DNA from 2 places in the Vibrio breoganii genome. Region 2 is predicted to be linked to the other one. Evidence: predicted binding sites of a transcription regulator. Region 2 holds the regulator's gene; the other holds the start of a gene.
The links. The regulator MetJ, encoded in region 2, represses methionine synthesis genes. The targets are predictions, from matches to a motif close to TTAGACNTNTANANGTCTAA.
Positions count from the first base shown of each region.

Region 1: metN (methionine ABC transporter ATP-binding protein MetN) is a predicted target of MetJ. The motif match lies at 1,374-1,393, and genes of this name have one in related genera.

Region 1 covers NZ_AP024864.1:2,164,069-2,171,725, forward strand. Annotated here, with positions in the region: gene OCU35_RS10080 (YitT family protein) at 73-672, shown strand; gene gmhB (D-glycero-beta-D-manno-heptose 1,7-bisphosphate 7-phosphatase) at 735-1,292, opposite strand; gene metN (methionine ABC transporter ATP-binding protein MetN) at 1,475-2,509, shown strand; gene OCU35_RS10095 (methionine ABC transporter permease) at 2,499-3,176, shown strand; gene OCU35_RS10100 (MetQ/NlpA family lipoprotein) at 3,204-4,013, shown strand; gene OCU35_RS10105 (IS4 family transposase) at 4,330-5,733, shown strand; one part of gene OCU35_RS10110 (IS3 family transposase) at 6,093-6,994, opposite strand; one part of gene OCU35_RS10110 (IS3 family transposase) at 6,994-7,264, opposite strand; gene OCU35_RS10115 (AbgT family transporter) at 7,556-7,657, opposite strand, start outside.
Region 2 covers NZ_AP024864.1:2,652,623-2,660,279, reverse strand. Annotated here, with positions in the region: gene OCU35_RS12355 (malic enzyme-like NAD(P)-binding protein) at 1-974, shown strand, start outside; gene metJ (met regulon transcriptional regulator MetJ) at 1,064-1,381, opposite strand; gene OCU35_RS12345 (O-succinylhomoserine (thiol)-lyase) at 1,572-2,735, shown strand; gene OCU35_RS12340 (bifunctional aspartate kinase/homoserine dehydrogenase II) at 2,738-5,146, shown strand; gene metF (methylenetetrahydrofolate reductase) at 5,323-6,222, shown strand; gene OCU35_RS12330 (PadR family transcriptional regulator) at 6,288-6,818, opposite strand; gene ppc (phosphoenolpyruvate carboxylase) at 7,202-7,657, opposite strand, start outside.

The sequences.
Region 1 (7,657 bases), 490 kb from region 2:
AGTTGCGCAAACAGTTCGGTAAAGCACAGTTTTCCTATACTATTCGCGGCTGAATCTGCAAGGTTAAGTACAATGAACAAACATAGCTTTCTCGAGGATTGCGCTGCTATATTTACTGGTACTCTACTAGTGGCAGTTGGGATCTATTTTTTAAAATCTTCATCCATGATTGTGGGTGGGACGGCAGGTCTTGGGTTGCTGTTTACGCAATTTATCGACCTTAGCTTCGGTACCATGTACTTCTTGGTCAATATCCCCTTTTATTTCTTGGCATGGTTTCGTCTTGGTAAGCGCTTTACTATCAACAGCGTGATATGTGTTTCATTGGTATCGGTGATGGCTGACAACCTGCACCATGTCATGCGCTTTGAACTGCTCACGCCTGCTTTTGCAGCCATTGCCGGTGGCACGTTTATAGGATTAGGCTTACTGGTTCTGTTCCGTCACCGTGCCAGCTTAGGCGGCTCAAATGTATTGTGCCTAGTGATCCAAGATAAGATGGGCATCTCAGTGGGCAAAACGCAGCTGTTGTTTGATACTTCTATTTTGATATGTTCGCTCTATTTCATCCCTTTGACACTGATAGCGTGGTCTATTCTTGCAGCCGTGTTCATCAACCTGATTTTATGGATGAACCACAAGCCAACTCGCTACACCGTTCAATACCGATAACATACAAAAAAGGCTTTGATTCACTCAAAGCCTTCCTTATCAATTTATTATCTTGCTGTGCGCTATTTTCTGTCGATTAAATAGTCTGGCACTTCCTTAATACTATCCAAAACCACGCTGGCAATCGCCTCACCCTTTTCGGTGACAGGCTTTCCTGTGCGCACCAAGATTTTAGTGCCAACGCCAGCGGCTTCTGCAGCCATCATATCTTCCGCTTTATCTCCCACCATGATGGAGTTTTGCATATCAATCTTCAGAAAATCTCTGGCCGAGATGAACATACCAGGCTTAGGTTTTCGACACTCACAATCTTGTTTGTAATCACCAATACCGTGTTCAGGGTGATGAGGGCAGTAATAGATGCCATCAAGTTCAACGCCATTGTCCGAGAAGTTCCAATCCATCCATTGCGTCAGAGACTCAAATCGCTCTTCGCTAAATTTGCCGCGCGCTATTCCAGATTGATTGGTGACCAAGACTAATAGATACCCCATCTGCTGCAACTTCTTGGTTGCCTCAAAAACGCCAGGGATATATTCGAAATCATGCTCATCATGTACATAGCCATGATCAACATTAATAACACCATCACGATCTAAAAAAACGGCTGCTTTAGGCACGGGTAACTACTCTGCTCTGCTTCATAAAGATGGTAACGATTATCGCATGCTTTGTTACCACTCGCACCCTTGATTTGGCGTTTAGACGTCTAGACGTAAAAATATCTATTGACTTGGGTCAATGAAATATCTAGCATCTCTGCAAGATTTAAACTCCTCTACCTAATCATGCAGGCTATTTGATGATAGAGATTAAGCAAGTTAACAAGGTATTCTATCAAGGTAAATCCGCTATCAGCGCCTTGAAAGATATCAACTTAACCATCGCCAAGGGCAACATCTTTGGTGTGATTGGTTCTTCTGGTGCAGGCAAAAGCACCCTAATTCGTTGCGTTAACATGCTAGAAGCACCTACTAGCGGTGAAGTCATCGTGGATGGTGTTGACCTTACCAAGCTATCTAAGAAAGAGCTCTCTGAAGCGCGCCGCAATATCGGCATGATCTTCCAGCACTTTAATCTTCTTTCTTCTCGCACTGTATTCGAAAATATCGCTCTACCTCTAGAGCTCGCGGGTAAAGATAAGCAAACTATTGAAAGTAAAGTCACTGAACTATTGGGCTTAGTGGGTCTTAGCGATAAGCGCGATACCTACCCTGCCAACCTGAGTGGTGGACAAAAGCAGCGTGTTGCGATTGCACGTGCACTTTCAAGTGACCCTAAAGTATTGCTTTGTGACGAGGCGACTAGTGCCCTTGATCCAGCCACCACTCAATCGATCCTTGGCTTACTTAAAACCATCAACCGTCAACTCGGCATCACGATCCTTATCATCACCCACGAGATGGATGTAGTGAAGAACATCTGTCACGAGGTGGCCATTATTGGTGGTGGTGAACTTGTTGAGAAGGGCTCGGTTGGTGACATATTTGCTCACCCAAAAACAGAGCTTGCGCACCAATTTATTCGCTCAACCCTAGACCTTTCTATTCCAGAAGATTACGAGTCACGCCTTCTCACTGAGCGTAAAGAAGGAAGCTACCCGTTAGTGCGACTGGAATTTACCGGCGCTAGTGTGGATGCGCCAGTGATCAGTCAAATCACTCGTAAATTTAATATTGATATCTCAATTCTAAGCTCAGATCTGGATTACGCCGGTGGCGTTAAATTCGGCATGATGGTGGCGGAATTCTTCGGTGATGAAGAAGCCGACAATGCAGCGATTCAATACCTGAAAGACAACAATGTAAAAGTAGAGGTGCTTGGCTATGTCTTATGATGTGCTAGCTGATTGGTTCAATCTAAATAGCGGACTTTTATTAAAGGCAACTTGGGAAACCCTATACATGGTGGGCTTTTCTGGCATTGTCGGTTTCGCTGTGGGTATTCCTCTAGGCGTAGTCCTTCACACCACAAAACGTGGCGGTTTGTTAGAAAACCTGCGTGTAAACTCCATCTTAGGCGCCATTGTCAACGTAGGTCGAAGCGTGCCGTTCCTTGTGCTTATGGTAGCTATCATCCCATTTACCAAGCTTCTTATCGGAACCTTTATCGGCACAACAGCGGCTATCGTTCCACTAACCATCGGTGCTATCCCATTTGTGGCTCGCCTTATCGAGGGTGCACTGCTTGAAGTACCAAGTGGTCTAGTAGAAGCAGCACAATCAATGGGCGCAACACCGCTGCAAATTATTAATAAGGTACTGCTTCCAGAAGCGCTACCTACCATCATCAACTCAGTCACTATCACACTGGTTACCCTAGTTAGCTATTCAGCTATGGCGGGCACTGTGGGCGGTGGCGGTTTAGGTGATGTTGCTATTCGCTACGGCTTCCACCGCTACGATGTTGTGATCATGGCAGTGACAGTTGTAATGCTTATTGTATTGGTGCAAATCATTCAGTCTGTGGGTGACGCACTGGTTCGTAAAGTTGACCACAGATAAGAATTAAAAAATTATACGGAGATAGTTATGAAATTTAGCCTAAAGAACATTTTTACCGTTGCGATTGCAGCGTCAGCTTTGGCCCTAACGGGTTGTGGCGATAAAGAACAAGACCTAAGCAAGATCAAGGTTGGCGTAATGGCAGGTGCGGAAGCACAGGTTGCAGAAGTAGCGGCTAAGGTAGCTAAAGAGAAGTACGACCTTGATGTTGAGCTAGTGACTTTCACAGATTACGTGACACCAAACGCAGCGCTAGATGATGGCTCGGTTGACGTAAACGCATTCCAACACAAGCCGTACCTTGATCAACAAGTCACTGACCGTGGCTACAAGATAACTATCGCAGGTAACACCTTTGTTTACCCTATTGCAGGTTACTCTAAGCAAATCAAGTCTGTTGACGAGCTAGAAGAAGGTGCACGTATTGCAGTACCAAACGATCCAACTAACCTTGGCCGTTCACTGCTTCTTCTTGAGCAGCAAGGCATCATTGAGCTACGTGAAGGCGCAGGTCTATTGGCGACGGTTCGTGATATCACTGCAAACCCTAAGAACATCACTATTGTTGAACTTGATGCAGCACAACTACCTCGCTCTCTAGATGACGTAGCGCTTTCAATCATCAACACCACTTACGCAAGTTCTATCGACCTAACACCACAGCGTGATGGTATCTTTGTTGAAGACAAAGAATCTCCATACGTAAACCTTATCGTTTCGCGTGAAGAAAACCTAAACGCTGAAAACGTACAGAACTTTGTAAAAGCGTACCAAACAGAAGAAGTGTACAACGCCGCTTCTGACATCTTTAAAGGCGGCGTAGTTAAGGGTTGGTAATCCACACTCCTTAAACTTCCCCTTCAAAAAGCCGTCACTTCAATTCGTAGTGGCGGTTTTTTTATGCCCTAATATCGCCTCAAACAGGCTATATAGGCCACAAGCTAGCATCTTCACCCTAGCCTACACTTTCACTACATTCTGCTTTTAAGGGGTTTGGGGCTGGGTTCTGGGCTCTGGGTTCTAGGTTCTAGGTTCTAGGTTCTAGGTTCTAGCTTCTAGCTTCTAGCTTCTAGCCTGACTTTCATACACAAGTCTTGTTATCTAATCTCAGTGTGATCTAATACTTCTTTTAGCTTATTAGGTCACACTTTCTATGTTTACTTCCAACTCTGAGCACTGGGCTGAATTTATTTTTGGTCGTGCACAGCTTGGCGATCCTCGTCGCACTAACCGCCTGGTTAAAGTAGCCAGTGATCTAGCTAAAAACGCTGGTAAATCGGTGAGTCGTTCTTGTGATGACCCTGCCAGTATCGAAGGTGCTTACCGCTTCATTCGTAACGATAGTATCAGCCCCGAAGCCATTGCTGAGGCTGGGTACACTCAAACTGACGAGTTAGTTCGTCAGCGCCCTTTAGTCTTAGCACTCCAAGATACTACTGGTCTGAGCTACCGCCATTCTGTTTGTGAAGAACTCGGCGAAGTCAATTCAGGGAGCGACACCCGCCACAGTAATAAAGGACGAACACTCTATGCTCATTCCACATTGATGTTGGATGCTCAGAGTGAACAAGTGCTTGGGTTGGCTTATCAACATTATTGGTACCGACAAAGTAAGCAAGTACAACAAACCCATCAATTACAATGCAGAGAGCGTAGCGAAAAAGAGAGTTATAAATGGCAACATAATGTTGAACAACTCTCATCACGACTTGAAACACTCGACAATGTCATTGATGTTTGTGATCGCGAAGCGGATATGTACGAATACCTAGACTATCAAATCAGTCAAGGTCACCGTTTTGTCGTACGAGCAAGCGACAATCGACGCTTAGTCGGCTTTGATGAAAAGCTTTTTACAGTACTCGATGCCCTTGAACCAAGCGCTCACTACACCATAGATATTCAACAGAAAGGTGGACGTCGAGCGCGAACCGCAACGATAGCATTGAGTCATACATCGGTGACGTTGCAAAAGCCTCAACGCGCTAAAGCAGAAGCCACTATTACTGTAAATGCCGTGGTCTGCCAAGAAGTCGAACCCAACGGCGAAAAAGGTAAATTACGCTGGGTACTTTATACGACCGAACCAGTGACAACTCCCGAAGAAGCTCGTCAAATAGCTCGCTACTACGAACTAAGGTGGCGCATAGAGGAGTTTCATAAAATCTGGAAATCAGAAGGTACACAAGTAGAAAGATTGCGTATGCAAAGTCGTGATAATTTACGTCGTGTAGCCGTTATTCAAGCCTTTATCGCAGTACGTTTATTTCAGTTACGGGAACTGACGCAAAACAAGGAAGAGGCGAAGAATATTCCATGCACGGTTTATTTCAGTAACGTCAGTTGGAAAATACTATGGAAAGCGGCGCACAAAACTAAGCCAATACCAACAGAGCCCCCTTCACTGCATTGGGGATATTACGCCCTCGCCAAGTTAGGTCGCTGGCATGATAGTAAACGGAATGGTCGTGTGGGAGTTGTAGCATTATGGGATGGCTGGTTACAGCTAATGCAACTAGTCGAATCCTATGAAATGCTCAAAGGACTCGACTTGTGATCAAGAGACAGGCTTCTAGCTTCTAGTTTGATTGTGGCTATACACTTCAAGTTAAATGGCGTCATCCTGAACTTGATTCAGGATCTTAGTGTGCACATAGCTAGGTATGACATACCTCTTGGTCATAAGCCGGGCTAAAGGGTTTCGCCCTGCCCGAGTGCTTTTCTGGGCCAGCACACTGGTTGCGTATCTATTGCTATAAGAGGCTCCCAATAAAAAACCTCAGCGACGACACTTACTTAAATGCACCAACACTAAAAAATAGATCTAATAAGCTATATAACCTGTCAGAAACCAATACTCACGCACGAACCTCAGGCTTGTGTCTGATATGACCCCGTAAAAGTAGACACGGGGCTTTACTTTACTAGCTCGAAATCATTGGGACTAACTCCATCGAGTGTCCCATGTTTTCTCACTGAATTATAATAATTAACAATATAAAGTCGACTTTGAGTGATCATTTGCTGGCGAGATATCTCTCCAAGGTTACTCATCCACTCTTTTTTGTACTGGGCGAAGAAGCTCTCTGTACACGCATTATCCCAGCAGTTTCCTTTTCTTGACATACTAACGGTAATGTTGCGTCTATAGTGCCAAAGTAAGGTGCATTCAGCGGTATATTGTGTTCCTTGATCCGAGTGAAACAATAGCTTTTCACCATTTGGTTTCCTCGCTTCCCATGCTCGATTTAGTGTCTTTATGACCAAGTCAGCATTATTAATTTTGCTTGTTCCCCAACCAACCACCTTTCTTGAATACAAATCGAGAACTACACATAAATACTGCCAACCATCTCGGCACCTAACTTGAGTGATATCAGATGTCCAAACACGATTGGGCTCTGCGACTTTGAACTTTCTGTTAAGTATATTAAGGGCAGTAATCTTACTCGACCTATTAGCTGCGCGACCAAAACTGCGTTTACAAGCCGTAGAGCGGTATCCCATAGCTTGTAGCAAGCGCTGAACCTTAGCTTTGCTACACACAAAACTATTCTCTACCGCCAACTTCCACAACTTCCTGTAGCCGGGAATGCAGTGTTGCTTGTCACTAGTAACCTTAAGGAACTCAGACAGAGAGCGGTTCTTTACAGAGCGTTCGCTAGGCTCACTGTTCAGCCATTTATAGTAGCCTGCACGAGACACCTCAAAGAGTTCACACAGCCATTTAATTGGCCGTTTAGCACTATGGTGCTTAGCGATAAACTCAAACTTTATTCTTTTCGACTGTCGAAGTAAGCCTTCGCCTTTTTTAACATATCATTCTCCATTTCAGCCCTTTCAAGTTGTTGTTTAAGACGAGCGATTTCTCGTTCTAACTCAACCAAAGAGTGCTCTGGACCTTCGTTTCTTAAAGGGTTTGAAGTTTTCTTAGATGATGTCAATTCTTGTCTCCATTTACTTAAAACAGCGGGATGAATTCCTAGCGATATTGCGACAGATTTTACTGTATCTGGAGACCTCAGGGATTTTTGAACAGCGTTTCTTTTAAACTCGTCTGAAAATATTCTTCTTGGCTTTATTTGCATGACACCTAATACCTTAAATTAGGTGTCTACTTTATCGAGGTCGTATCAGTCTTGCAGCTTGTAGCTGACAGCTGACGGCTAGCCGCTTAGTCCATATGAACCCATTTCAATAACCATTATTCAATCTAATCTTGCAGCGTGCATCTAGCGCGATAGGTAGGTTAATCTAACTTGGCAATGAGGCGACAGGGAGTCAATACGGAAATTTGGTAGTTGCTCGTTGCGAAACTCCAGATAAAAAAATGGTCAGCATATGCTGACCACTTTTTTCATCAAGTTCTAACGTTTCTACTAAGGCGCGTAGAACGTTGCTGCACCTGGACCTACTGGTAGACCAAATACGAATACCCATAGGTAGAACAGGATAGACCAACCAAATAGGAAGCAGATTGA
Region 2 (7,657 bases):
AAGGTAAGGCGCTACTGTTCAAGCGTTTTGCTGGTCTAGACTCAATCGACATTGAAGTAAAGCACCGCACTATCGATGAATTCGTTGATACGGTAGCGGCAATTGCCGATACCTTTGGTGGTATTAACCTAGAAGACATTAAAGCACCAGATTGCTTTGAGATTGAAAGCCGCCTGATTGAACGCTGTGACGTGCCTGTTTTCCATGATGACCAGCACGGTACTGCGATTGTTACCGCAGCGGGTATGTTGAATGCCATTGAGCTTCAAGGGAAGCAACTGTGCGACTCTACCATTGTCTGTCTAGGTGCGGGTGCAGCGGCTGTTGCCTGTATGGAGCTGCTGATTAAGTGTGGCGCTCAGCGTGAAAAAATCTACATGCTAGATCGCAAGGGTGTGATTCACACGCGTCGTGACGACTTGAATGAATACAAACAGCTGTTTGCTAACAATACCGACAAGCGTACGCTAGAAGATGTGATTGAAGGAGCCGATCTGTTCTTGGGTGTATCAGGGCCAAACTTATTATCTCCAGAAGCACTGGCACTAATGGGCGACAAGCCTGTGGTATTCGCTTGTTCAAACCCAGATCCAGAGATTAAGCCGGAGCTTGCGCACAAAGTACGTACTGACCTTATCATGGGTACAGGCCGTTCTGATTACCCAAATCAGGTCAACAATGTTATCTGCTTCCCGTTCATCTTCCGTGGTGCATTGGACGTTCGTGCCAGTGAAATCAATATTGAGATGAAGCTTGCGGCAGTAGAAGCGATTCGTCAGCTGGCGAAAGAGCCTGTTCCTGCAGAAGTATTGAAAGCGGCGGGTGTCGAGTCTTTAGAATTTGGTACGGGTTACATCATTCCAAAACCTATGGACCCTCGTTTGCTTCCTCGTGTGGCAAGAGCGGTAGCTGAGGCTGCGGTTGAATCTGGTGTGGCACGCATTGAGCTACCAGAAAGCTACATGCAGGGATAAATCCCAAATATGTAAAAAGGGGGTTAGAGTACGCGTACTCTAACCCCCTTTTGCTATTTACTCACTGGTATATCAAATTACCAAGCTAATTAGTCATCAAATACTTCTAGCTCAATACCTAAATCAGACATGATTTGCTGAGCTTCAGCAGGGATCTCATCGGGGTGGTCTTTTCTTAGGTCTTCGTCAGTAGGTAGAGGCTGTCCTGTGTAGGCATGCAAGAATGCCTCACAAAGCAGTTCGCTATTGGTTGCATGACGCAGGTTGTTCACCTGGCGACGAGTGCGCTCGTCAGTCAGAATCTTAAGAACCTTAAGCGGAATAGACACAGTGATCTTTTTAACTTGAGTACTTTTTTTACCGTGCTCAGCATATGGGCTGATGTAATCGCCATTCCAGTCTGCCATTGGAAACCTTTTATTACCTAATATAAGAGTTAATACCCAATTCTAGCGATATTGACTGCTATATGTAAAGGCATTTAGACGTCTAGATGTGTTGATGTCTGATGGTTATCGGGGTAATCTATGAACAGAATTAGATTAATTTGATTGGTATCAAACTCCACCAGTCATTGTCAAAGGAAAGGACAAGAAAATGAGCAGTAAACACAAGTCATCGACGATTGCCGTTCGTACCGGTATCGAATCTGATACCCAACACCATGCTGTTGTTCCCCCAATTTATCTGTCCACCAACTATGGTTTTCCTTCATTCGGAGATGTACCAAAGTACGACTATACCCGCTCAGGAAATCCAAATCGAGGATTACTAGAGACGGCCCTGTTTGAGTTGGAATCGGGTAAAGGTGCGGTGGTGACAAACTGTGGCACGTCGGCTCTTAATTTATGGGTTTCAGCATTTTTAGGCCCTGATGATTTAATTGTTGCGCCACATGACTGCTACGGCGGCACCTACCGTCTATTCAATACACGCTCGTTAAAGGGTGACTTCAAGGTAGAGTTTGTTGATCAATCTGATGAACAAGCACTTGCCGCAGCAATAGCAAAAAAACCTAAGCTTATTCTTATCGAAACGCCGTCTAACCCGCTGGTTCGCGTCGTGGACATCGCAAAAGTATGTCAGCAAGCGGCTGAAGTTGGTGCATTAGTGGGCGTCGACAACACCTTTTTGACTCCCATATTCCAAAAGCCTCTAGAGCTGGGCGCGGACTTCGTTATTCATTCAACCACCAAGTACATTAATGGTCACTCTGACGTTATTGGCGGTGTGGTGATCACCAAAACCGAAGAGCACGCTGAAGAACTTGGCTGGTGGGGAAACTGCATCGGCGCGACAGGCACTCCATTTGATAGCTACATGACGCTGCGTGGCATTCGTACCTTGGGTGCCCGAATGCGTGTTCATGAAGAAGGCTCACAGCAAATCCTAAGCTACCTTCAATCGCAAAAGCACGTTAAGACTATCTACCACCCAAGCCTTCCTGAGCACCCTGGGCATGAGATTGCCAAGCGCCAACAGTCTGGCTTTGGCAGTATGCTGAGCTTTGAATTTGATGGCAGCATGGAAGAGCTAAAAACCTTTGTGGGTGGATTGAAGCTATTCTCTTTGGCAGAGTCTCTAGGTGGAGTAGAAAGCTTAATTTGCCACCCAGCGACTATGACGCACCGTGCTATGGGTGAAGAAGCCCTAGCCGAGGCGGGCGTTTCTCATTTCTTGTTGCGTTTGTCTGTGGGTCTTGAAGACGCTGATGATCTGATTGATGACCTGATCCAAGCGTTCGACCTAGTGGAGAAATAAGCATGGGAAACCTAAAGCAGCTTCATAAATTTGGTGGCAGTAGCCTTGCCAATGCTGAGTGTTTTAGTCGCGTAGCCAATATCTTGGCGGAATACTCTAATGTGGGCGATCTGGTTATCGTTTCAGCCGCGGGTTCAACCACAAACAATTTGCTACGTTGGTTGGCTGCATTAGAGAAAGATGGGCGAATTGCTCATGAGATCTTGCTTGAGCTGCGAGCGTATCAGAACCAATTGATTGTAGATTTGCTCCCAGAAGACAAAGCCGAGCCAATGCAAGAAGTGCTGAACAATGAATTTACAGCCCTTAGCGCCTTAAACGCACCGATGAGCGAATCACAGAAATCGGCAGCGCTTGGTCATGGTGAGGTGTGGTCATCTCGCCTGCTGGCCGCTCTTCTTAGCGATAAAGATATGGACAGTGTGGCTATTGATTCTCGTGATTTCTTGCGCGCTGAAATTGGTACACAGCCAGAGATTGACCGAGGATTGTCGTGGCCGTTAGCGAAATCAGTGGTCGCACAGCACCCACATAGACGACTAGTGGTTACTGGCTTTATGGCTCAGAACCAAGAGGGCGAAACCGTTCTGCTTGGGCGCAATGGCTCTGACTATTCGGCAACGATTGTCGGTGCATTGGCCGAAGTCTCTAAGGTTACTATTTGGAGTGATGTGGCGGGTGTTTACAGTGCCGATCCGCGCATTGTCGGTGATGCTTGCTTGCTGCCATTGCTTCGTCTTGATGAAGCGAGCGAATTGGCACGCTTAGCTGCGCCAGTATTGCACAGCCGCACATTGCAGCCGGTCGCACAGAGCACTATGGATATGGAACTGCGCTGCAGCCACCAACCTGAATCTGGCTCAACGCGTATTGAGCGCGTGCTCGCCTCTGGGCGCGGTGCGAAAATTGTTACCTCGCTCGATGACGTTAACCTTATTGAGTTAACCCTAAGCCACGCGCATGACTTTGAGCGCTTAGAGCCTCAAGTGTTATCTTTGCTGAACAAAGCTCAACTTGCACCGCTAGCCTACGAATCTCAATCGGATAACTATTGTCTGCGTCTGGCTTACACCAGTGAGTTGCTTGCTGGCGCGCTAGAGTGCATTGAATCTGCTCACCTTGAGGTGGGAGTGGAGGTCAAATCAGGCATGTCCCTGATCGCCGCCGTTGGCGCAGGCGTGACGAATAATGCCAATCACTGCTTTGGTTTCTATCAAACGCTTAAGGGAGTACCCGTTGAGTTCATGTTTGAGACAGACTCAGAGCTGAGCCTGATTGCCGTGGTGAGAACCAACAAAGTACCTGAGCTACTTGAATCTTTGCACAGTCAGCTGTTCCAAGCGCAAAAGCGTGTTGGTATTGTGCTGTGTGGCAAAGGTAATATTGGTTCGAATTGGATTGAGCTATTTGCACAGCAAAAAATCGAGTTAGAAAAGCGTCGAGGCATGAGCTTTGATCTGATTGCTGTTGTGGCGAGTAACCGCTATTGGTTTGATGAGAATGGCATTGACGCTGGTACGCTAAATACGCATTTTGCTGAAGAGGCGGTGGTCGATGAAGAAGACTGGGTTTCTTTAGTCAGAAAGCAATCGAGCTATGATGAGATTGTGGTACTGGATGTCACCGCGAGCCAAGAGGTATCGGACCGTTATCTTGAGTTTGCTGAGCATGGCATGCATGTTATTTCTGCAAACAAGCTAGCCGGTTCCGCGCCAAGTGAGTTTTATCATCAAGTACAAGATGTCTTTGCTAAAACAGGACGTCATTGGCTGTACAACGCAACAGTGGGTGCAGGCCTTCCAGTAAACCATACCGTGCGAGACTTGCGCGAAAGTGGCGACCAGATTGTGGCGATCTCAGGGATCTTCTCTGGCACACTCTCTTGGTTATTCCAGCAGTACGATGGTTCGATTCCATTTAGTGAACTGGTTGATCTTGCATGGCAGCAGGGACTCACTGAACCAGACCCTAGGGCTGATTTAGATGGTACTGATGTTATGCGTAAGTTGGTTATCTTAGCGCGTGAATCAGGGCTAGATCTTGAGCCCGAGGGCGTTAAGGTAGAGTCTCTGGTACCAAAGGAATTATTGCATTTATCAGTGGATGATTTCTTCCATCAAGCACATGTTCTCAATGAGTTGTTAGCTGAGCGCCTAGATAAGGCTCAGAGCGAAGGTAAGGTGCTTCGTTATGTTGCACGCCTATCGAAAGATGGAGAGGCTACAGTGGGCGTAGAGGCGCTTGATGAGCGCCATGCTCTGGCCAATCTGCTCCCTTGTGACAACATCTTTGCTATCGAGAGCAAATGGTACAAAGATAACCCATTGGTTATCCGCGGACCTGGCGCTGGTCGTGAGGTGACTGCAGGCGCATTGCAGTCTGATCTTAATCGACTCTCTGGTTTGCTATAAATCTACCTGCCAAAACATCCAGTGCCTGTGGGCATTGGATGCCTTCCCTCAAAAAATCACTCAAAGTTTGCACGAATTTTTGTTGACATCCCCCTCATAAATTTACATTATCTAGACATATAGACGTCTAAACGTTCAAGGTTATGAGATTGTGCTGACGCACAGGGAGAATAAATATGGGATACACACACGCAAGCCACATCGATGCATTGAATCAAAATATCGCTGAGCTTTCCGACAACATCAATGTCTCTTTTGAGTTCTTCCCTCCAAGTAGTGAAAAAATGGAGGAGACTCTGTGGAACTCCGTGCATCGCCTTAAAACCTTGCAACCTAAATTTGTCTCCGTAACCTATGGCGCGAACTCTGGTGAGCGTGATCGCACACACTCAATCATCAAAGAAATCAAAAGCCAAACGGGTTTGGTTGCGGCTCCGCACTTAACCTGCATTGATGCCTCTCGTGAAGAGTTGATTACTATTGCTGATGACTACTGGAAGAATGGCATTGAGAGTATCGTTGCACTGCGTGGTGATATTCCACCGGGTGGCGGTCACCCTGACATGTATGCATCAGACCTTGTTGAACTGCTGAAAGCGCGTCATGACTTTGATATCTCAGTAGCGGCTTTTCCTGAGGTTCACCCTGAAGCGAAAAGTGCACAGGCAGACCTATTGAACCTGAAGCGTAAAGTCGACGCAGGCGCAAACCGTGCAATCACACAGTTCTTCTTTGATGTAGAGAGCTATCTTCGATTCCGCGACCGCTGTGCGGCAACAGGTATTGATGTAGAGATCGTTCCGGGCATTCTGCCAGTATCAAACTTTAAGCAGGCATCACGCTTTGCGGCGATGAATCATGTGAAGGTACCAGGCTGGATGGCGCAGCAGTTCGAAGGTCTAGATGATGACCCAACCACTCGTCAGCTAGTAGGTGCAAGTCAAGCGATTGATATGGTGCGTACTTTGAGCCGAGAAGGGGTTAAGGACTTCCACTTCTACACTCTAAACCGTGCTGAAATGACTTATGCGCTTTGCCACACGCTGGGTGTGCGTCCTCAGCAAGTCGCTGTTTAAACTTTAGAAACTAAATAAAAACAAAGGACCTAGTGCATAATGTGCTAGGTCCTTTTGTTTGTCAGCTAAGCAATCTCGCCCAGCACTTCTTCTGCCCATTCATTCCACGCTTCGCGAGTAAGAAGGTTGCGGCGCAGTGTTAGGCGCTCAATCTTTTCTTTTTGGTTCAGAAGGCGAGTATCGGAGTATTGAGTACCCTCGATCTCTTTGTAAAACTGAACCAGCTTACGAGAGTCGTTTAGTGCATGTTGCAGCTGGTCTGAAAAACCTTCCGCAGGCTGAACTTCACAAGCGTAAAGTTTAGCGGCAAATTCATCTCGCACCGTTGGATGTGAGATAGGTTGATCAAACCACTTAGCTAGAGCCTCGCGGCCGAGCTCTGTGATGGAGTAAATCTTTTTATCTGGTTTTCCTGATTGAGGTTGTAACTCACAAGTCACTAACTCATTTGCGGCCAGTTTGTTTAGCTCACGATAAACCTGCTGGTGGCTCGCTTTCCAGAAATAACCGATGCTATAAGAAAACTCTTTTGTAATGTCGTAACCGGTAGCATCTCGTGTGCTTAGTACGGTCAATATAACGTGTGGTAATGACATGTTTTTCTTCCATATACTGCATATAAAAAACAACGCACCGTTCTGACTCTAAATTGGTCTTAATTGAAGAGTGCGAGCCACTCAAGATTGCCTTGAGCGCATGTATTACCTTTTAAGCCATTCTCACCTGAGAAAATTGATTTTATTATGTTCAATAGACAGGGGTATTGTGTCTCTGGTTTTGTTGTTGAAACCCAAGATGCCCTATCTATAAGCTAACAGTTTACTATGATTTGGTAACGTTAGATTAACGCAAAATAAGTATTACAAAAACATGTTTACGGCTTCTAGTCTCATATTGCCAACTGGATCATAAAGACGAAAAAAAGCCCCAGCTTAAAAAGCTGGGGCTTGGATAGCTATCACAATATGCGGTTGAACAATTAGCCTGTGTTGCGCATGCCGGCAGCTATACCTGCAATTGTTATCATAAGCGCTTCTTCTAGGTCAGGATTATTTTCTTCCGTTTTCCTTGTGCGCTTAAGAAGCTCCACTTGAAGCATGTTCAATGGATCTACGTAGATGTTACGCAGACGAATTGACTCAAGGCCCCATGGGTCGCTTTGCATCAGGTTCTCGTTGTTCTCAACCTTCAGCACCGCTTGGATGTCTTTTTGCAGCTGTGTACGTAGGCTCTCACCTAGGCGCCATAGAGAAGGGTCTGTCAGTTTCTCATCGTACAGCTTTGAGATATCCATGCTGCACTTGTAGTACACCATCTCTAGCATGCCTAAGCGTGTAGAGAAGAATGGCCACTCGCGACACATCTCTTCTAGTAGCTCAAGATGGCCCTCATCGATAGAGTACTGAATGGCTTCACCGGCACCTAACCACGCTGG